DNA from 4 places in the Comamonas sp. wu1-DMT genome. Region 3 is predicted to be linked to each of the others. Evidence: predicted binding sites of a transcription regulator. Region 3 holds the regulator's gene; each other region holds the start of a gene.
What was found. The regulator sigma-54, encoded in region 3, starts transcription at its own class of promoters, with help from an activator protein. The targets are predictions, from matches to a motif close to TGGCANGNAANCTGCTTT.
Positions count from the first base shown of each region.

Region 1: the regulator sigma-54 is predicted to act here: its motif matches at 2,160-2,177, upstream of V8Z78_RS06550 (isopenicillin N synthase family dioxygenase).
Region 2: the regulator sigma-54 is predicted to act here: its motif matches at 3,305-3,322, upstream of V8Z78_RS10610 (TorF family putative porin).
Region 4: the regulator sigma-54 is predicted to act here: its motif matches at 2,445-2,462, upstream of hmpA (NO-inducible flavohemoprotein).

Region 1 covers NZ_JBANEM010000003.1:121,337-126,284, forward strand. The annotation lists gene V8Z78_RS06535 (ABC transporter substrate-binding protein) at 1-305, opposite strand, end outside; gene V8Z78_RS06540 (nucleoside deaminase) at 359-859, opposite strand; gene V8Z78_RS06545 (ABC transporter substrate-binding protein) at 873-1,889, opposite strand; gene V8Z78_RS06550 (isopenicillin N synthase family dioxygenase) at 2,361-3,359, shown strand; gene V8Z78_RS06555 (acyl-CoA-binding protein) at 3,547-3,801, opposite strand; gene V8Z78_RS06560 (porin) at 3,985-4,948, opposite strand, start outside.
Region 2 covers NZ_JBANEM010000006.1:43,356-48,303, forward strand. The annotation lists gene V8Z78_RS10595 (tripartite tricarboxylate transporter substrate binding protein) at 1-426, shown strand, start outside; gene V8Z78_RS10600 (Bug family tripartite tricarboxylate transporter substrate binding protein) at 567-1,559, shown strand; gene V8Z78_RS10605 (sulfatase family protein) at 1,673-3,001, shown strand; gene V8Z78_RS10610 (TorF family putative porin) at 3,376-4,128, shown strand; gene glnK (P-II family nitrogen regulator) at 4,146-4,484, shown strand; gene amt (ammonium transporter) at 4,524-4,948, shown strand, end outside.
Region 3 covers NZ_JBANEM010000003.1:351,629-356,576, reverse strand. The annotation lists gene lptB (LPS export ABC transporter ATP-binding protein) at 1-751, shown strand, start outside; gene V8Z78_RS07660 (RNA polymerase factor sigma-54) at 897-2,498, shown strand; gene V8Z78_RS07655 (aspartyl/asparaginyl beta-hydroxylase domain-containing protein) at 2,688-3,608, opposite strand; gene V8Z78_RS07650 (DUF711 family protein) at 3,744-4,948, opposite strand, start outside.
Region 4 covers NZ_JBANEM010000003.1:192,352-197,299, reverse strand. The annotation lists gene V8Z78_RS06855 (aminotransferase class V-fold PLP-dependent enzyme) at 1-260, shown strand, start outside; gene V8Z78_RS06850 (FKBP-type peptidyl-prolyl cis-trans isomerase) at 354-764, shown strand; gene norR (nitric oxide reductase transcriptional regulator NorR) at 765-2,351, opposite strand; gene hmpA (NO-inducible flavohemoprotein) at 2,511-3,689, shown strand; gene V8Z78_RS06835 (hypothetical protein) at 3,772-4,476, opposite strand; gene V8Z78_RS06830 (DUF3297 family protein) at 4,488-4,733, opposite strand.

The DNA of each region.
Region 1 (4,948 bases), 230 kb from region 3:
TCCTTGACTTCGGGGTTGTTGGCATGAAACTCCATGAGCGCGGCCAGATCGGCAAAGCCCATGTCGTAGGAGCCCGATGCCACGCGCTGGATGGCGCCGCCCGAGCCGCTGCCGGCATCCACCGTCACATTGAGCCCTGCGGCCTGGAAATAGCCCTTGGCGACTGGCTGCAGAAACAGCGCCGCAGGCCCTTCAAAACGCCAGTCGAGCTGGAATTTTATGGGCGTTGCGGCAAAGGCTGCCGTGGCGCTGGCAAAGCTGCCCAGGGCCAGAACGGATTGTAGGAACAGGCGCTTGGTTTGCATGGTGGCTTCCCTCTCTCTATGTCAACGAATTGCGGTTGAATGCGTGCCGGGGCTCAGACTTTCCAGGCGCCCTGGTGTGAACTGCTGGCCTCTTCGATCAAGGCCGGCCCGATACATTCGATGGTGTGCGAAGCGGTCTGAAACACATCGCGGCAGGACAGCTCGGCATCCTTCTGATCGAGCCGCTCGCCACGGAACACGCGCAGCCGCTCGGCATCGATGCCATAGACCACGCGGCCGATGGCGGACCAGAAGATCGCGCCGGCACACATCACGCAAGGCTCGGCAGACGAGTACAGCGTGGCGACGGCCAGCTCATCGCGGGAATGCAGGGGGCTGGCCAGGCGGATGGCGGACAGCTCGGCATGGGCCGTGCAATCGCCGCTCTCGCCGTTGGCATTGCTGGCCCGGGCCAGCACGCGTCCGTCGGCCGCCACGATCAGCGCTCCAAACGGCCGGTTGCCGCGCTCGCGCGCCGTATCGGCAAGCGCAATGGCTTCACGCAGATAGCGGCCATCGCTGTCGCTCAAGGTCTGGGCTTGAGGCAGGGACATGGAGGCTTCCTCCTCAGGCCTTGAGCATGCGCGCCGACCTGGCGGGCAACATGCTGCTGTTGAACAGTGCGTCGGCAGATGGCGTGGTCTTGAGCGCAAAGGTCTGCACCACGCTGTCCAGCTGCTGCTCCATCAAACGCTTGCTGAAGTCGCCCAGTCCATGGCTTTTCGTGTCTGCCGCTGCCACATACTGTGCGGTGATGGACCAGCGCTCCAGCTCCAGCTTCTCATCGAGAATCGACTCGCGCTGGCGCACGGCGGCAATGCCTGCTGCGGGGTTGGCAAGGCATTCCACAATCGCACGGTTGGTGGCGCGCAGGAAGGCGGCCACGACCTGCGGCTTCTCGGCGATCAACTGGCTGGACGCGAGAATCGCATTGCCATACAGATGAACGCCTGCATCGCTGTAGCGCAGTATGGAAAGCTCCTCGGGCTTGAGGCGCGCAAAGAGCGACACCGCCGAGTCATGGAAATAGGTGGCGGCATCCACATCGCCACGCACCATGACGTTGTCGCGTGCCGAGAACTCCGTCGTCGACCAGGCAAACAGATCGGCGGGCAGATTCTTGCGCCGCGCCACCATGGGCCAGGCTCGGCGCGTGGACTCCACTGCCGCTGCAGCCACCTTCTTGCCCTTGAGACTTGCGAAGTCCGAAGTGATGCCTCTGTCCTTGCGCCCGATGATCACAAAGGGCGCGCGGTTGTAGTACTGGTAGACGGCCTGCACGCGAGGTGTGCCGGCGTTCTGTGCATTGAACTCGATCAGCGAACTGATATCGCCCAGTCCGAGCTGGTAGGCACCACTGGCGATACGTGTAATCGAAGCCACCGAGCCCGACCCTACGTCCAGACTCACTTCCAGCCCCTCATCGCGGTAGTAGCCGTTTTGCTGGGCCAGAAAGAACGGCGCCGTCTGGCCGTTGACGCGGAAATCCAGCGTGAATTTCAGCGGAGTCAGCGACTTGCCCTGGGCATGAACCCAGGGTGCGCCGCAAAGAGGCAGGGCGGCAAGAAATTGGCGACGTAGCATGGTGGAACTCTCAGGTCTCTGGCGACAGGAACGCCAGCAGCTGCCGCTGCTGACAGGACTTGAGCAATTTCCGGGCACTGCACGCGGATGCAGGCTGAACGCTTCTACTCGTTCAACCTTCTAGCAATTGGCGTGCCTGCTTTGGGTTGCGCCTCGCCAGGTATCAACAAAGTGCATGCAAAAGAGATGGATGCATGGATTCATGCATGGCAATGCACCAGATTGAAGCCATGCACCAAAACCAAGAGTGTCAGCGCCCTGGTAAATGGCTGGCACGCTGTTTGCTGCACTCAAATCAAGAGTAGAAGCGTTCAGCACGGTGCTCTGACCTTCCTCCGGTCAGCAGCTTCGCGGGTCATTGCTCTTGAAGTGGGTGCGGCACACAGCCGCGCCTGGTATCCACACTTCAGATGCCCGCACCAAGCCTCACTGGCAAAGCTGGTGTCTGAAGTCATCGCAAGAGAAATTCTTATGCAGACCATGACCAGCCACTCTTACAGCCTTGGCGAACTGGACAAGGAAGCCCGCATGGGCGGGCAAGGCGCAGAAACCTCGGCGCGCGAAGTTCGCGTCATAGACATCAGCGACTTCGAGCAGCGCAAGCAGGAGATTGCCGAGCAGATCTGGAGCGCTTCGATAGAAATCGGCTTCTTCCAGGTTTCCGGCCACGACATTGCCCAGGCCGATATCGACGCCGCGTTCGGTAGAGCCGAGCAGCTATTCGCCTTGCCGCCCGAAACCAAGTCGCAATGGCCGCTATCGCGCAATGCAGGCTGGGAGCACAAGGCGCAGATTCGCCCTTCCACGCGCACTCCCGACCAGAAAGAGTCCTATCAGGTCACACGCCCGCGCATGCAAGGCTTGTGGCCCAGCGAGCAGGAGTTGCCCGGCTTCAAGCAGGCCACGCTGGCTTTTGAGCATCAATGCTGGCAGGTTGGCATGCAGCTGCTGTCCTGCTTTGCCTACAAGCTGGGCTTTGACGATGAATTCTTCACCCGCGCACATGACCCCGCCGTGCCCAGCTACCAGAGCACGCTGCGCATGCTGCATTACTTTGCAGTGGACCCGGCGCTCAAGGACGAAATCGGCCTGTGGCGTGCAGGCGCACATACGGACTTCGACTGCCTGACGCTGTTGTTCCAGCGCGCCGGCCAGGGTGGGCTACAGGTGCTGCCCGGCAAGGAGGCCGAGACCCAGCAATGGACGCCCGTGAAGCCCGTGGATGGCGTCATCACCTGCAATATCGGCGACATGCTGATGCGCTGGAGCGACGACCAGTTGCCCAGCAACTTCCACCGCGTGCGCAACCCTCAGCCCCATGAGTACCAGGGGGCCCGCTATAGCCTGGCCTTCTTCTGCCAGGCCAATGAGGATGCGGTGATAGAAGGGCCGGCCAAAAAATATCCGCCCATCACAGGGGCGGAATATTTGCGTCAGCGCATCAGCGCCAATTTCTCGAACAGGTACTGACACCCCCTGAGCAGCCCTGCCGCTTCCTCCAAGGGGACGACACCTTCGGGGCGGCCCTTCCTCGGTGTCCCTGGCTGGGGGGCACCAGTTTCCAGCCCCCCGTCTCTGGTGCAGTGTGATGTGGTCCGAATTGAAACGACAAAGCCCCGGAGCCCGGGGCCTTGTCGGCGATCAGGGGTGGCGCGGATCAGCGCAGCGACTCGATGAGATCGATGTACTGCTGCTTGGCCTCATCCGGCGTTGTGCCTTCCAGCTTGGCCCAGGCATCCCACTTGGCGCGGGCCACCATGTCGGTGAAGCTGGGCTTCTTGGCTTCGTTGTCACCCTCGGTCGCCTGCTTGTACAAGGCATAAATCTTGAGCAAGGTGGCGTTGTCGGGACGCTCGCCAAGCGAGGTGGAATTCTTGACGGTCTCTTCAAACCGGGCGTTCAGATCGGACATGAAAGGTCTCCTGGGCTTTAATAGTCGAGGCCAGTGTAGCCAAAAATCCGGAAAATTAGAACGACCGTTCTTTTTATTTCACAAAGTACTGCAACGCCGGCAAGCAAGCAGCCCTTTGCGGCACGCACTCCCTCAAATCCGCCTCTTCGTGATTCGCCTCGCGGCAGCAGCAACGGACTGCCTTCAGAACATCATGCGCAGACCCGCATCAAAGCCCAATGCGCTGCGTGGCTGCATGCCGGGGCTGTTGCTGTAGGCCGGTTGCGGCATGATGACCGGGCTGCTGACGGCCAGCGGCGTCACCCCCATCACCGCAGGATTGTTGTGTCCATTGCTCACGCTGATGCGCGACACCGTGGTGTAGAGCGCCGTGCGTTTGGAGAGGTTATGCACATAACCCAAGGCCAGCTTGTTCACCGATGCGTCGCCGGCTCCCTGCCCATTTTTGAATTGCACCCTGGCCACCGACGCCCTGAGCTGATGCAGTCCGACAGGGATTTGCACACCAGCCAGAAGCCCGTCATAGCGGTCTGTGGCCCGCACATCGCTGCGCGCATTGCGCACCTGCGACCACTCGCCCAACACACGGACCGGACCGAAGTTGTACGAACCTCCCAGGTTCAAGGACTTGATGGTTTCCTTGCGGCCGTTGAAAGTGCCCAGCATGCTTTCGCCATAGCCCAGCGCAATATCGGTGGGGCCGCTGGCCCAGCCAATGCGCCCACCGGCATAGCGGCCGCGCCTGGCATCATTTTCCGGGAAGGCATACATCAGCTGACCATAAATTCCGCCCAGCCCTGTAGGCAGGTGGTAGCCGATGGAATTGTTGGCGCGCAGATAATTGTCCGTGCCTGCCGACAAACCGTTTCCCAGCAAGCGTTCGGGCAGCGTACCGCTGGTCTGCGTACTCAGCGCACGGTTGATGGCCAGGTTGCTGCTGACCACCGCCAGCAAATTGACGCCCACGCCGTTGACGGAATAGGGATCAAAGGCCCAGTCATTCAGAAACGACGGTGTGTGATCACGCCCAAGGCGCAGCTCGCCCCAATTGCCCGCCAGGCTGACGGTGGAGCGTCGCCCAAAGTTCAGCGCGCCGCCGCCCGTGTCGTTGGTCACTGGCGCTTCCAGCCACATGCTGGCAGACATT
Region 2 (4,948 bases), on a different contig from region 3:
CCCTACAAGGGGCCGGCACCGGCCATGCAGGACCTCATGGGCGGCCAGGTGAACTGCGGCTTCCTGGCGGCACCCACGGTGCTGCCACAGATACAGAGCGGTCGCGTCACCGCCCTGGCCACCTCGGGCCGCACGCGCTCGCCGCTGCTGCCGACGTTGCCCACGATTGCCGAGTCTGGCTACCCCGATTTCGACGGCACTTACTGGCTGTTGCTCGCCGCCCCCAAGGGCGTTCCTGCCGAGATCCAGAAGCGCTTTCTCGCAGCCATGGATGCCGCCATCCGCTCGCCGCAGCAGCAGGAGCGGGTGAAGGCCGTGGATATCGAGATGGTGGGCAGCAGCCCCGAGCAGGCCCAGGCCAGGGTGCGCGAGATCTCCGACAAATGGGAGGCGCTGACCCGCAAGATCAATCTGAAACCCGATTGATGCCCAAAGCCCGGGCGCCGGCCATCTGAGCATTTCAGGCCGGTGCCGGAGCCCACCTACACTGCCCGGTTTCCAATCATTAATGGTGTGAATTCGCGAGCCGGTACCAGCGCGGACCACAGACCAGGAGAGACATGACGATGCAAAGAAGAATCTTCGGCAAGCTCGCCGCGGGGCTCGGCCTGAGCGCAGGCTTGCTGGGCGGCGGCGCGCTGCAGGCCCAGGAGAGCCATGCCCTGTTTCCCAGCAAGACACCGCTGCGCATGGTGGTCGGCTATCCGCCCGGCGGCGCCACCGACCGCGTGGCGCGCATCGTGGCCGACCGGCTGCAGGCCCGCCTCGGCAGCCCGGTCATCGTGGAAAACAAGCCCGGTGCGGGCGGCCGTCTGTCAGCCCAGTACGTGAAGAATGCAGCAGCGGGCCAGCCCGCCATTTTGCTGGCCAATCCTGCCGTGATGGTGGTCGCGCCGCTGGTGTTTCCGGACTCGGGCTACGACCCGGAAAAGGACTTCCGTCCCATCAGCGAGGTGAACCGCTACGAGTTCGGTCTGGCCGTGGCCAGTGCCGTCCCCGTGAAGGAGCTGCCGCACCTGCTGGCCTGGCTCAAGGCCAATCCGCAGCAGGCCAATTTCGGCGTGCCGGCCACGGGCAGCCTGCCGCACTTTTTTGCGCTGATGCTGGGCGAGACCGCCAAGGTGCCCGTCGAGGTCGTGGGCTACAAGGGCTCGGGTCCGCTGCTCACCGATCTGATGGGCGGGCAGGTCCCCATCGCCGTGGACACTCTAGACACCCAGATCGCCCAGCACGAAGCAGGCAAGCTGCGCGTGCTGGCCACCTCGAGCGAGCGCCGCAGCACCATGGCACCCGGCATTCCCACGCTCAAGGAGCTCGGCGTGAACCTGGTCGGCACGGGCTGGAACACCTTGTTCGCGCCGCAGAGCATGGCGCCGGCCACGGTGCAGCGCCTGTCCCAACTGGTGCAGGAGGTGATGAAGGAAGCCGACACGCAGCACAAGTTCGCCGCCTCCAACCTGGTGCCCGTGGTCAGCAGCGCGCAGGACACGGAAAAAATGCTCAAGGCCTACCGCGCGCAATGGGCGCCGGTGGTTCAGCGCTCGGGCTTCAAGCCCTGATATTTGAGGAGCATCTATCGCTTGCTACCAAATATTTCCAGCATCAAATCCATCCAGAATTCTTGCATAACAAGCGATAAAAGCTCCTTTTTTTGAATGTTCCCCGATCTCCCATGACCGACTCCCGCCCCAATCTGATCTTCATCCTGGCCGATGACCTCGGCTATGCCGACCTGGGCTGCACCGGTGCGCGCGATGCGCACAACAACGCCACCGACGTCTCGCCACGCCTGGACGCCATGGCCGCCCAGGGCCTGCGCTTCACGCGCGGCTACTCCAACTCCTCGGTGTGCTCGCCCACGCGCTTTGCGCTGGCCACGGGCCGCTGGCAGTACCGCCTGCGCGGTGCGGCCGAGGAACCCATCGCCAGCGTACATGGCGACAAGGTGCTGGGCCTGCCGCCCGATCACCCCACGGTGGCCTCGCTGCTGCGCGATGCCGGCTACGCCACGGCCCTGGTCGGCAAATGGCACCTGGGCTACCCCCCGCATTTCGGCCCGCGCCTGTCGGGCTACGAGGAGTTCTACGGCTTTCATGCCGGCGGCGCCGACTACTTCGCCCACTGCGACCCGCGCGGGCGCCCCGACTTCTGGATCAACGAGGAGCCGCACACCGAAGACGGCTACCTCACCGATCTGCTGAGCCGCCGCGCGGTGGACTTCGTCAAGCGCCAGACGGCCGACCAGCCCTTCTATCTCTCGCTGCACTACAGCGCCCCGCACTGGCCCTGGCTGACGCGCGAGGACCGCGCCGAATCCGAGCGCCTGCAAGGCATGGGCAAGCATATCGACGGCGGCTCCATCGATACCTACCAGCGCATGATCCATCACATGGACGAAGGCATAGGCTGGCTGCTGGATGCGCTGGAGGAAAAAGGCATGAGCGAGAACACGCTCATCGTCTTCACCAGCGACAACGGCGGCGAACGCTTCTCCAATACCTGGCCCTTCGTGGGCCAGAAGATGGACCTGCTCGAAGGCGGCATCCGCGTGCCTTTGCTGGCACGCTGGCCGGCGCGCATGACGGCCGGTGCCGTCTGCGACACGCCCAGCCTGACCATGGACTGGTCAGCCACCTTCCTGGCCGCCGCCGGCGTAGCCGCACATGCCGACTATCCACTGGACGGCATCAGCCTGCTGCCCCTGATGCAGGATCAAAGCTGGATGCCCGAGCGCGACCTGGCCTGGCGCATGAAGCACCGCGAGCAAAAGGCCTTGATACGCGGCGACTGGAAATATCTGCAGATCGAGGGCATCGAATACCTGTTCCACATCGGCAACGACCCGCGCGAGCGCGCCAATCTGCGTGATCGTGAGCCCCGGAAACTGGCCGAGCTGCGCAGCGCCTGGGAGCGCTGGAATCAGGAGCTGCCGCCGATTCCGCAGGAAGCCAAGGTCTCGCTGGTGTTCACCAAGGCAGACCTGCCCCAGGCCAGCTTCTGAATTGCGGCCGCCCCCCAAGCCCATCGCCCAGCCGATGGGCTTTTTCTTTGCCTGCGCCCAGATAAAGAGCATGTGCTCACTTTCAAATCCCCTGATTGGTGCAAAAAGCCGGGGAAAAGCAGAGCCATGGCGGTGCACAGCAAAAACGCACCATCTTGGTGCAATGGATTCCAGCTAGCACCCAGGTGGCGAAAGTTGCGCTCAGCGATTGTGAAAACTCGTAGCTTTTTGTACTGGCAGCTATGGCCCGCTGCCTGTTCTGGGGCTTTGGACAGCGAACCGCGCCGCAGCCGCCGCAGAGACTGGCACGGTCTGTGCTTTGAGAGTTCATCCGAGATTTTTGCCACGAAATTTTCAAACCGGAGGAACCCTGAATGCCTAGTCCCGCTGCAAGCCGTTTCAAGACTTTCGCCAAGACTGCCGCCCTGGCCTGCGCCGTTGTCGCCCCCATGTGGGCCCATGCCCAGCTCTCCGCCAACGTTGCCCTGACCACCAACTACAAGTTCCGTGGTCAGGATCAGGACGCCAGCCGCACCAGGGCCGTCAAGCCTGCGCTGCAAGGTGGTTTTGACTACACGTTCGGCGACAGCGGCTTCTACGTCGGCAACTGGAACTCTTCCGTGGACTGGCTGCCCGGCAACTCACTGGAAACCGACTTCTACGGCGGCTACAAGTTCAAGGCCGCCGATGTGGACTGGGACGTGGGCATGCTGACCTATGTGTACTCGGGCAATGCCAACGGCAACACCACCGAGATCTACGGCTCCGGCACCTACGGCCCGTTCACGGCCAAGTATTCGCACACGGTGTCCAAGGACTACTTCGGCTGGGCCGGCGCCAAGGCGGGCTCGGGTCTCAAGGGCCGCAATACCGGTTATCTGCAGTTCTCCTACAGCCAGGAAGTGATGCCCAAGGTGACACTGAAAGCATCAGTTGGTTACACCCATTTTTCCAGCGACATCAAGGACCTGGGCGTTCCCAACTATGTGGACTACAGCGTCGGTGGTGCCTATGACCTGGGCGACGGCTTCTCTGCAGCAGCTGCGGTGACCGGCGCCAACAAGAAGGCCTACTTCGGCGATGTGAACAAGGCGCGTCTGATTCTGACGCTCTCCAAGACTTTCTAATTTTTCAGGAGCCCGTCATGAAAATGGTGATCGCCATCATCAAACCCTTCAAGCTCGACGAAGTGCGTGAAGCTCTTTCCCAAATCGGTGTTCAAGGCATCACCGTGACCGAAGTCAAGGGCTTTGGCCGTCAGAAGGGCCACACCGAGCTGTACCGCGGTGCCGAGTATGTGGTGGACTTTCTGCCCAAGCTGAAGATCGAGGCCGCGATTGCCGACGATCTGGTCGATGCCGCCATCGACGCCATCGAGGGCGCAGCCCGTACCGGCAAGATCGGCGACGGCAAGATTTTTGTGCAGGCGCTGGAGCAGTCGATCCGTATCCGTACAGGAGAAACCGGCGACGCGGCCCTGTAAAGGCCCAGTCTCTCTGGAACCGTTTTGAGAAAGATTGCCATGATCAAGAAACTATTGAGCGCAGGCCTGGGACTGGGCCTGCTGGCTGCCGGCGCCACCGGCTTTGCCCAGGAAGCTGCAACGGCTGCCGCCGCAGCAGCACCTGTGGCCGAAGCAGCGGCCGAGGCCGTTCCCACCCTGAGCGCCGGCGATACCGCCTGGATGCTGACCTCGACCATGCTGGTGATCCTGATGGTCATCCCCGGCCTGGCGCTGTTCTACGGCGGCCTGGTACGCAGCAAGAACATGCTGTCCGTGCTGGCACAGGTCTTCGTGATCTTTTCGCTGATCACCGTGCTGTGGGCCATCTACGGCTACTCGCTGGCTTTTGGCGGCGAGGGCAAGTTCTTCGCAGGCTTCGACAAGCTGTTCCTCATGGGCATCACGCCTGACACGCTGTCGTCCATGCTCAAGACCATCCCCGA
Region 3 (4,948 bases):
CGGCGAGTCCGACAGCCGCCTGGAGGCCAAGCATCTGGCCAAGTCCTACGGCAGCCGCAAGGTGGTCAAGGATGTGTCCCTGTCCGTGCAAAAAGGCGAGGTGGTCGGTTTGCTCGGCCCCAACGGTGCGGGCAAGACCACATCGTTCTACATGATCGTGGGCCTGGTGCGCAGCGACGGCGGCGAGATCTTCATCGACGGCCAGCCAGTGGGCGGCATGCCGATTCACCAGCGTTCGCGCCTGGGCCTGTCCTATCTGCCCCAGGAAGCCTCCATCTTTCGCAAGCTCAGCGTGGAAGACAATGTGCGCGCCGTGCTGGAGCTGCAAAAGGACGAGCAGGGCAAGACGCTGACGCAGGGCGAGATCGAAAAGCGCCTCACCGGCCTGCTGCAGGAGCTGCGCGTAGAGCATCTGCGCCAGTCGCCGGCGCTGGCGCTGTCCGGCGGTGAGCGCCGTCGCGTGGAAATTGCCCGCGCCCTGGCCACGCAACCGCGCTTCATTCTGCTTGACGAACCGTTTGCCGGCATCGACCCGATTGCGGTGATCGAGATCCAGCGCATCATCGGCTTCCTCAAGGAGCGCGGCATCGGCGTGCTGATCACCGACCACAATGTGCGCGAGACGCTGGGCATCTGCGACCACGCCTTCATCATCAGCGACGGCCATGTGCTGGCCGAAGGCACGCCCGAGGAGATCGTGGAGAACGCCGATGTGCGCCGCGTCTACCTGGGCGAACATTTCAGAATGTGATGACCCCCACGCTCCCTCACTTTGTGTGGTCGCTGCCCCCAGAAGGGGTTCTGACCGGCTGCGCCGGGGTTTGCCTTGGGGCGGCCCGGCGGCAAACCCTTAGCACTGCGCGCGTTTGCAATGATTGTCTGGGGGCCGCGCCTCGATGAAGCCAGGTCTCTCGCTACGCGTTTCGCAGCATTTATCGCTTACGCCGCAGCTGCAGCAATCCATTCAGCTGCTGCAGCTCTCCACTCTGGAGCTGGCGCAGGAAGTCGAGCAGATGCTGGTCGACAACCCTTTTCTGGAACGTGCGGGCGATGAGGCCGAAACTGTGGGAGATGCTCCTGTAGATGTAGCTGCTAGCGCCAGTGAATACAGCACTTCAGATGGTATTCATGCTGAAAATGATGCGAAGCAAACGCAAACAGCTGCTGAAACAATAGCGGAAACGCCAAGCGCCGAGACTCCGGAAACGCTGAACTGGGAGGCCGACGGCATGGACGGCCAGGACGGGGAATGGGGCGGCGAATCCAGCAGCGAGTGGGATACGCCCTCGGCCAGCAGCTCCACGCGCAACCGCGATGGCGACGACGAAACCGATGCCATCGATCTGGCGCGCGAGCACCAGAGCCTGACCGACTTTCTGCACCGTCAGGCGCTGAGCCTGCATCTGGGCGCGGCGGACATGGCGGCGCTGCGCTTTCTCATCGAGTCGCTCAGCGACGACGGCTATCTCGAGGATTCCCTGCAGGAGCTGGCGCAGAGCCTGGCCGGCGACGATCTGGAAGAGCGCGAGGAGCTGGAGCAGCACTTTGCCATTGCGCTGAAGCTGCTGCAAAGTCTGGAGCCCGTGGGCGTGGGCGCGCGCGATCTGGCCGAGTGCCTGCAGCTGCAGCTGCGCGATCTGATCCGCACGGCCGAGGACGAGGGCACGACCGAGGCGCATATGAGCCGGCTGCTGCTGGCGCAGGCCATCTGTGCCCAGCCCATGGACCTGCTGGCGCGGCGCGATCTGCGCAAGCTCACCAGCCTGTGCGGCGCGCGCGAGGAACAGCTGCGCGAAGCCATGGCCCTGATCGCCAGGCTGGAGCCGCGTCCGGGGCGTCGCTTTGTCGATGTGGAGCGCCATATCGTGGTGCCCGATGTCATCGTGCGCCCGCTGCGGGCCGGCTCGGGCCGGGTGGACTTCTCCGTGCAGCTCAACCCCGAGGTCATGCCGCGTCTGCGCGTGCACGACATCTATGCCGGCGTGCTGCGCCGCCACAAGAACAGCGACGGCCATGCGGCGCTGCAGCAGCAGTTGCAGGAGGCGCGCTGGTTCATCAAGAACATCCAGCAGCGCTTCGACACCATCTTGCGTGTTTCCGAAGCCATCGTGGAGCGGCAGAAGAACTTCTTTGTGCATGGCGAGCTGGCCATGCGCCCGCTGGTGCTGCGCGATATCGCCGACACGCTGGGCCTGCACGAGTCCACCATCAGCCGCGTGACCACGGCCAAGTACATGGCCACGCCCCAGGGCACTTTTGAGCTCAAGTATTTCTTCGGCTCGGGCCTGGGCACGGAAACCGGGGGCAGTGCTTCCAGCACGGCCGTGCGTGCGCTGATCAAGCAGTTTGTCGATGCCGAAGATGCCAAGAAGCCGCTGTCGGACGCCAAGCTGGCCGACATGCTCAAGGAGCAGGGCATTGAGTGTGCGCGCCGCACCGTCGCCAAATATCGCGAGCAGCTCAAGATACCGACGACCACGCTGCGCAAGGCGCTGTAGGGCACCGCAGAAACAAGAAAGCCGCTGATGCATCACACAGCGGCTTTCTTGTTCTGTATTTAGGGCGGGAGCCTTGATAAGGCATTCCTCAAGTAAGGGGCAGCGAGCAAGAGTCGCCCTTGCGGCGATACTGCCGTCCCCCTTGGGGGCGCCCGGCCAGGGGAAGGCGCGTAGCGGCTCAGGGTGTTATCAAGAAACCAACCACCAGATAAACCAGACCAGCACGCCGATCATCAGGCCGAACTTGAGGATCTTGTAGAAGGTCGGATTCCAGTCGCGGAAGGCACGGCGGTACTTGCCCGCATAGAACGAGATCTTGAACAGCTTGCTGATCATGCCGCGCGGATCGCCCTCGTTGTTGGGCGAGCTGGCGGCGGCCACCACGTTCTTGCCCAGCCAGTGATTGAGCCACTGGGCAAAGCCATTGGTCATGGGGCGCTCCACATCGCAGAACAGCACGATGCGGTTGCCTTCCGAGCGGTTCTCGGCCCAGTGCATAAAGGTCTCGTCGAAGATCACGCCTTCGCCTTCGCGCCAGCTATAGGGCTGGCCGTCGACCTCGATCATGCAGCGGTCGTCGTTGGGCGCCAGCACGGCCAGGTGATAGCGCAGCGAGCCCGCATAGGGGTCGCGGTGCAGATTGAGCTTGGCGCCGGGCGGCAGCTCGGCAAACATGGCGGCCTTGACGCTGGGAATCGATTTCACCAGGGCCGTGGTCTTGGGGCACAGCTCCATGGCCGAAGGGTGGGCGTCGCCGTACCACTTGAGGTAGAAGCGCTTCCAGCCGGTCTTGAAGAAGGAGTTGAAGCCTGCGTCGTCGTTGTTGGCGGCGGCCTTGATCTGCATGTTCTTTTGCAGATTGACGGCTTCCTCGCGGATCTCGCGCCAGTTGGCCTGCAGCGGCGCCAGCTCGGGGAAGGTGCTGGTGGGCAGATAGGGCGTGCGCGGCACCTTGCTGAACATCAGCATGAAGACGTTGAACGGCGCTGTGAACGTGGAGTGGTCAAACAATTGCTTGACCACCTTGTGGCGCACCTTGCCGCGCAGATGCATGTACAGCCCGCAGCCAAAGAAGAGCAGCACCAGTGCCAGAACGATAATTTTTGCCATAAGGGCCAATTTTACCGGGGGCACCCCGGCGGCCACCATGGGGGCAGGTCAAACAGAACCGGGGTAGGGGAATATCAAAAGCAATAGCTGCCGGCGCTTGACGGCCAAGCGCAGCAGCCGGTCGGGATCAGATACTCAAGGCAGGGCCAGTACGGCGCAGTTGCACAGATCGGCGCTCTCGAAGGCCGTTGTGTCGCCCGCTTTGAGCCCCGGCACGGGGAACAGGCGCACCGTCAGCGGCTTGTTGAGGCGAAAAGCCATGGTGCCCGTATCGCGCATGACGGCAGCGATCTGCTCGGCGCTGCTGTCGCCCGGCACGGGCACGGTATCGAGGCCGATGCCGCAGACGCTGCTGTAGGTCAGCAGGGCGCGGATATCGAATTCGTCATTCAGACTGGCCTGGGCCAGGCCTTGGTCCTCGGTCACGGCCAGCATCAGGCCGCTGAAGCCGATCTGTGTCACGCCGTTGACCGATTTGAAGACGCGGGTCAGCAGGGCCGAGGCTTCCACCGTGCCGCTGGCGCCGAAATAGGGCACGCCCAGCAGTTGGTAGACATCGACCATGGAGGCGCAGGACTTGGATGGCGCGGCCGAGGTGTCCATGCCAGCGATATGCCAGCCCTCGGCCAGCGTCACGCCGTCGGCGCAGCGCTGGATGGCAGTGGCATGCTCGTTCAGGGTCTGGCTCAGGCGATCGAATGCGAGCTTGAACCACGCCGCGTGATCGAGCTGCTGGCGCTGCTGCTGCAGCTCCTGCAGTTCAGCCACCATGAGGTCTGGCGTTTCCAGGCCCAGCACCAGGGCGCCGTGGTGCTTGCCGCGGTGGTAGCTGGCCGGGAAATAGGGAATGCCGGGCGCGCAGTTGAAATTGACTGTGAAGTTGAAATTGCCTTCGCCGCGCGGCGTGGTGCGCGCGATTTGCTGAATCGCCTGCACGCTGTGGGCCAGCAAGTCGGTCTGCAGAAAGCCATGTTCATCCAGATCGATGTTCACGCAGGCATTGCACAGGTCGCCATAGGCGGCAATCAGCTGCGGCAGCAGGGCCACTTCCTGCGCATTGCGCGCTTCGCCCACGGCAAAGCGGATGCGGCGTTTGCCAGTGTTGATGGCCTTGAGCGTTTCGGCAATGCGCTGCAGGCCGGCGAGGGCGCTGTCTATGCCGTGGACGTCTAGGTATTCGCCGAACGGGTTGCTCACAATGCGGATGGACTGCACCTGATAGCCCCGGGCCTCGATGGCATCGGCCACGGCATCGCATTGCTGCTTGGCCTGGGTCAGGCCGGCCTGCCACTGTGCCTCATCGGCGCTCAGGTTGACAAAGGCGGTGACGGTGCGCACGC
Region 4 (4,948 bases), 160 kb from region 3:
TCCCCAGCGTCGCGGCCGAGGGCTACAAGGCGCCTGGCGTGGTCGTCAGCTACACCACTGATGCGGAAATCCAGAGCGGCCGCGCCTTCCTCAAGGTGGGCCTGCAGACCGCCTCTGGCGTTCCGCTGCAATGCGATGAAGGCCCGGACTTCAAGACCTTCCGTATCGGCCTGTTCGGCCTGGACAAATGGCATGACTCGGATCGCTCCGTGGCGCATCTGTCCAAGGCACTGGACGATATCGGCATTGCCCGGATCTGAGAGGCTGCGGCCGGCGGCATAGCTGCCATGACATTTTTTCGACCCGACTTCGTAATAAAGTCGGGTTTTGTTTATTTACTCAGCGCATCCGATATGAAAAAAGCAATCTCCGTGATCGGGTTTGTATTTGCTCTGGGCGCTGGCGCAGTGGTTCATGCTGCGCCGGTCACTACCGCCAGCGGGCTGATCTATGAAAGCCAGGTCGAAGGCAGCGGGCCCAGTCCCAAGGCGACGGACACCGTCAAGGTGCATTACCGCGGCTACTTCCCCGATACCGGCAAGGAGTTCGACAGCTCCTATGCACGCAAGCAGCCCATCGAGTTCCCGCTCAATGGCGTGATTCCCTGCTGGACCGAGGGCGTGCAGAAGATGAAAGTGGGTGGCAAGGCCAAGCTGACATGTCCTCCCGGAATAGCCTATGGCAGCCGTGGTGCAGGCCGCGCCGTTCCCCCCAATGCCACGCTGAACTTCGATGTGGAGCTGCTGGGCATCCAGGGCCGCTGATCAAGGCCTGTCGATCTCAAGCCGCTTGGCCAGGCGCTGCAGATTGGCTCGATCGAGCTGCAGCTCGCGCGCTGCGGCGGCCCAGCTGCCCCGGTGGCGGGCCAGGCTGGAGCTGACCAGCTGGCGTTCATAGGCGCTGACGGCGGCGCGCAGACCGGCCTCGGGCGCCACCTCAGCGGTGGCCGGGTCCATGGAGGCTGTGGCCTGTGCGGCGGCAGGCGCCTCGGCCCGCTCCCAGAGATCGGCAAGTCCCAGCGTCACGATGCGCAGCCTGGTTCCCGCGCGGCTGGCGCTGCCGTCATTGCGACTCAGGGCCCTGAGCACGGCGCGGCTGATGCAGTGCTCGAGCTCGCGCACATTGCCGCTCCAGCTGCGATTGAGCAGGGCCGCCTGTGCGGCAGCATCCAGGCGCAGGCCGCCGAGTCTGAGTCTGGATCGGTTCTCCTCGAGGAAATAGCCCGCCAGCTGCAGCACGTCGCTGTCGCGCTCGCGCAGAGGCGGCACGGCGAGCGGATAGACATTGAGGCGGTGATAGAAGTCCGCGCGCATGCGCCCGGCACGGACCTCCGCAGCCAGGTCGCGGTTGGTGGCGGCGATCACGCGCACATCCACATGGTGCTCCCGGTCCGAACCCAGGCGCTGCAGCTGGCCGCTTTGCAGCACGCGCAGGAGCTTGGCCTGCACGGGCAGCGAGAGTTCGCCGACCTCGTCCAGGAACAGCGTGCCCTGATGCGCCTGCTCGAACTTGCCGCTGCGCTCGCTCAGTGCTCCCGTGAAGGCCCCGCGCACATGGCCGAACAGCTCGCTCTCGACCAGGTTGTCGGGCAGGGCCGCGCAGTTGATGCTGATCATGGGCTTGTCGGCACGGCCCGACTGCGCATGCACTGCCTGGGCCACCAGCTCCTTGCCGGTGCCGGTTTCGCCGGTGACGAGCACGCAAAGATCGCTGGCGGCAACCAGGGCAATGTCTTTCTGCAACTGGCGCATGACAGGGCTTGCGCCCTGCAGTCCGCGCTCCTGCGGCGCGGCCGCTCTGGCCGAGCCGGTGGCGCCGCGCGCGAGCTGGGACAGCTGGTGCACGCGCTCGGCCGTGGCCACGGTGGCTGCGGCCAGATTGCTGAAGGCCTGCAACATGGCCAGCGCCGCGGGGTCGGCGAACCGGCCCGGCTCCAGTGCGTCCAGCGTTAGCAGACCCCATGGCAGGCCGCCCAGCTGCAGCACGCAGCCCATGCAGTCATGCACATGCAGCTCGCTGATGGCCTGGCCTTTGTGCGCCACCAGCCCGTCATAGGGATCGGGCAGGGGACTGTCGGGTTCGAAGCGCATGGCCTGGCCGGCCGCCAGCAACTGGGCAAAGCGCGGATGCTCGCCCAGGCGAAAGCGCCGGCCCAGCGTGTCCGGCATCAGACCGTCGATCGCCATGGGGCGCAGCCATTCGCCTTCGAGCTTCAGCAGGGCTACGGCATCGGCGGGCAACAGATTGCGCAGTGCGGCCAGCAGACGGCGCAGACGTTCGCGCTCGGACAGGTCCTGGGCCAGATCGGCGATCAGCGGGCTGACGGCGTTGAGAATGTGGGATGTTGTCATAACGACATCGGATGGTGTCAATGAGACAGCAATTGATGGATGTCATATTGACGCATGTTTTTGCAAGCCATTGTTCTGCAATGGTCTTGTTGCTGGCACGCCGTTTGCATTTATCCGCTCAAGCCTTGCAGCTGGCAAGGCAGCAACCAGGAGATTTGCATGCTTACCGAACGTCAACGCGAGATCGTCAAGGCCACCGTGCCGCTGCTGGAAACCGGCGGCGAGGCCCTGATCACGCATTTCTACCAGACCATGCTGGGTGAGTATCCCGAGGTGCGCCCGCTGTTCAACCAGGCGCACCAGCAAAGCGGTGCCCAGCCGCGAGCATTGGCACATAGCGTGCTGATGTATGCCAAGAACATCGACCGACTGGAAAACCTGGGCAATCTGCCTGCGCAAATCATCAACAAGCATGTGGCGCTGCAGGTACAGGCCGAGCATTACCCCATCGTCGGTGCCTGCCTGCTGCGCGCCATTCGCGAGGTGCTGGGGGCAGAGATCGCCACGGATGAGGTGATCGCCGCCTGGGCCGCCGCCTATCAGCAGCTGGCCGATATCCTGATCGGTGCGGAGCGCGCGGTGTACGAGCAGACTGCGGCAGCCGAAGGCGGCTGGCGTGGTGCGCGTGCCTTCAAGCTGGTGCGCAAAGAGGCCGAAAGCGCCGAGATCACGTCCTTCTATCTGGAACCCGTGGACGGCGGCGCGGTGATTGCCCATCAGCCAGGCCAGTACATCGGCCTGCGCGTGGTGGTCGACGGCCTGGAGCAGCGCCGCAACTACTCGCTGTCGGCGCCTGCCAACGGCAAGAGCTATCGCATCAGCGTCAAGCGCGAGGCCGGCGGCAAGGTCTCCAACCATTTGCACGACCAGCTGCATGTGGGCGATACGCTGGAGCTGTTCCCGCCTGCCGGCCATTTCACCTTGCAGGCCAATGCCAAGCCCCTGGTGCTGATCAGCGGCGGTGTGGGCATCACGCCCACGCTGCCCATGCTGCAGGCCGCGCTGCCCACGGGGCGCGAGATCACCTTCATCCACTGCGCACGCGATCGCGGCGTGCATGCCTTCCGCGAGAAGATCGATGCGCTGGCTAACAGCCACGAGCAGCTCACGCGCCGCTATTGCTACGACCAGGCGGACGCGGGCGACGAGGTCGATGCCCAGGGCTTGCTGAGCACTGACCGACTGGCCCAGTGGCTGCCCGAGTCGCGCGATGCCGATGTCTACTTCCTGGGCCCGCGCGGCTTCATGCGCAGTGTCAAGCAGTCGCTGCGCGAGCTGGGCGTGCCCGAGGCCCAGGTGCACTACGAGTTCTTTGGTCCTGCGGAAGCTCTGGCTTGAGCGAGCTGAATGCTATTGAATAAATAGCTTTATGCGCTTGGTGTGAAAGGGGGAGAGGCTGAACAGGCTTGAACTCAAGCCTTCAGTCTCTTCCATGCACTATGGTGTGAATGATTTCCCTGCCATCCAGGATGCGGCTGACACCATTGAACCAGCGGCAGTCGGTGTGGATGTTGGCGTAGTGATCCATCCAATCCAGCGTGATGGGTGAAATGCAAACCAGACGCTGGCTCTGCAGACCAGCATCAAACACTTGTGCGCGGAACTGGCTCAGGTTGGCGGGGCAATCCATCTCTTGAGCAAAGCACTGCCATGCAGCATGCAAAGCCGTGGCGTCTGCTGCGCGCAATCGTGTTTCAGGCTCGGAGGCTTCCGCGGGACTGGTTTGCCAGTCGCTGATTTGCCCCTGCTGCAGGGTGGCCTTGACGCAGTGCCCTGCATCGCCGAAGACCAGCGCTTGAGTATCGCTCAGGCTGTGTACATAGAGTCTGTTGGACTCTGGCACTTCTGCGGCAAAGCGTTGCAGCAGCGGTATGTCCATCCCTAAAACGAAGCTGCTGCAAAGCGCGGGCTGTACAGCGATGGCTTCGGGTCGCAGCACCTGCTGCACCCAGGTTTGCCAAGGCAGCGCAAGCCCGGGCATCAACCATCCCAGCTCGCCCTCCGTGATTCTGTGTCGCAGCCCGGCCTCTTGCCTTTGTCCATCGGCGATCTGGCTGCGAGAGTATGGCCGCACGGCATTCAGCTCACGCTTGAGCTGGCGCTTGTTCAGGCGTTGTGCGGCCACGGGGACTGGGTTTAGCGGTAATACGCTTCGACCGTACCCTTGAGCTTGATCAGCAGGGGCTTGCCCTTGCGGTCCAGGGTCTTGCCGGCGGGCACCTTGACCCAGCCCTCGCTCACGCAGTATTCCTCGACGTCAAAGCGGTCCTTGCCGTTGAAGCGGATGCCGATGTCGTGCTCGAACACGGCGGCCACATGGTGGGGGCTGCGAGGGTCAACGGACAGATGGTCGGGCAGTTCGGGGCGTTGTATGTCGGTCATATCGTGCGGATCCAAAAATGCCTATTGTCCTCTGCTTTGCTGGCTAGTCCGGTGAGCTCATGCCATGAGTCTCTGCTTTTCTTCCTGCGTGAAAACAAGCTGTTGGACTACTTTTGTCAATTCCTGGGGTTATTGACTGCCGCAAATGTTACCTGTGCGTGCGCCAGATGGCCGGTTCGGTTTTACATGTCTGCATACAGTTTCCGCTGAGTCGC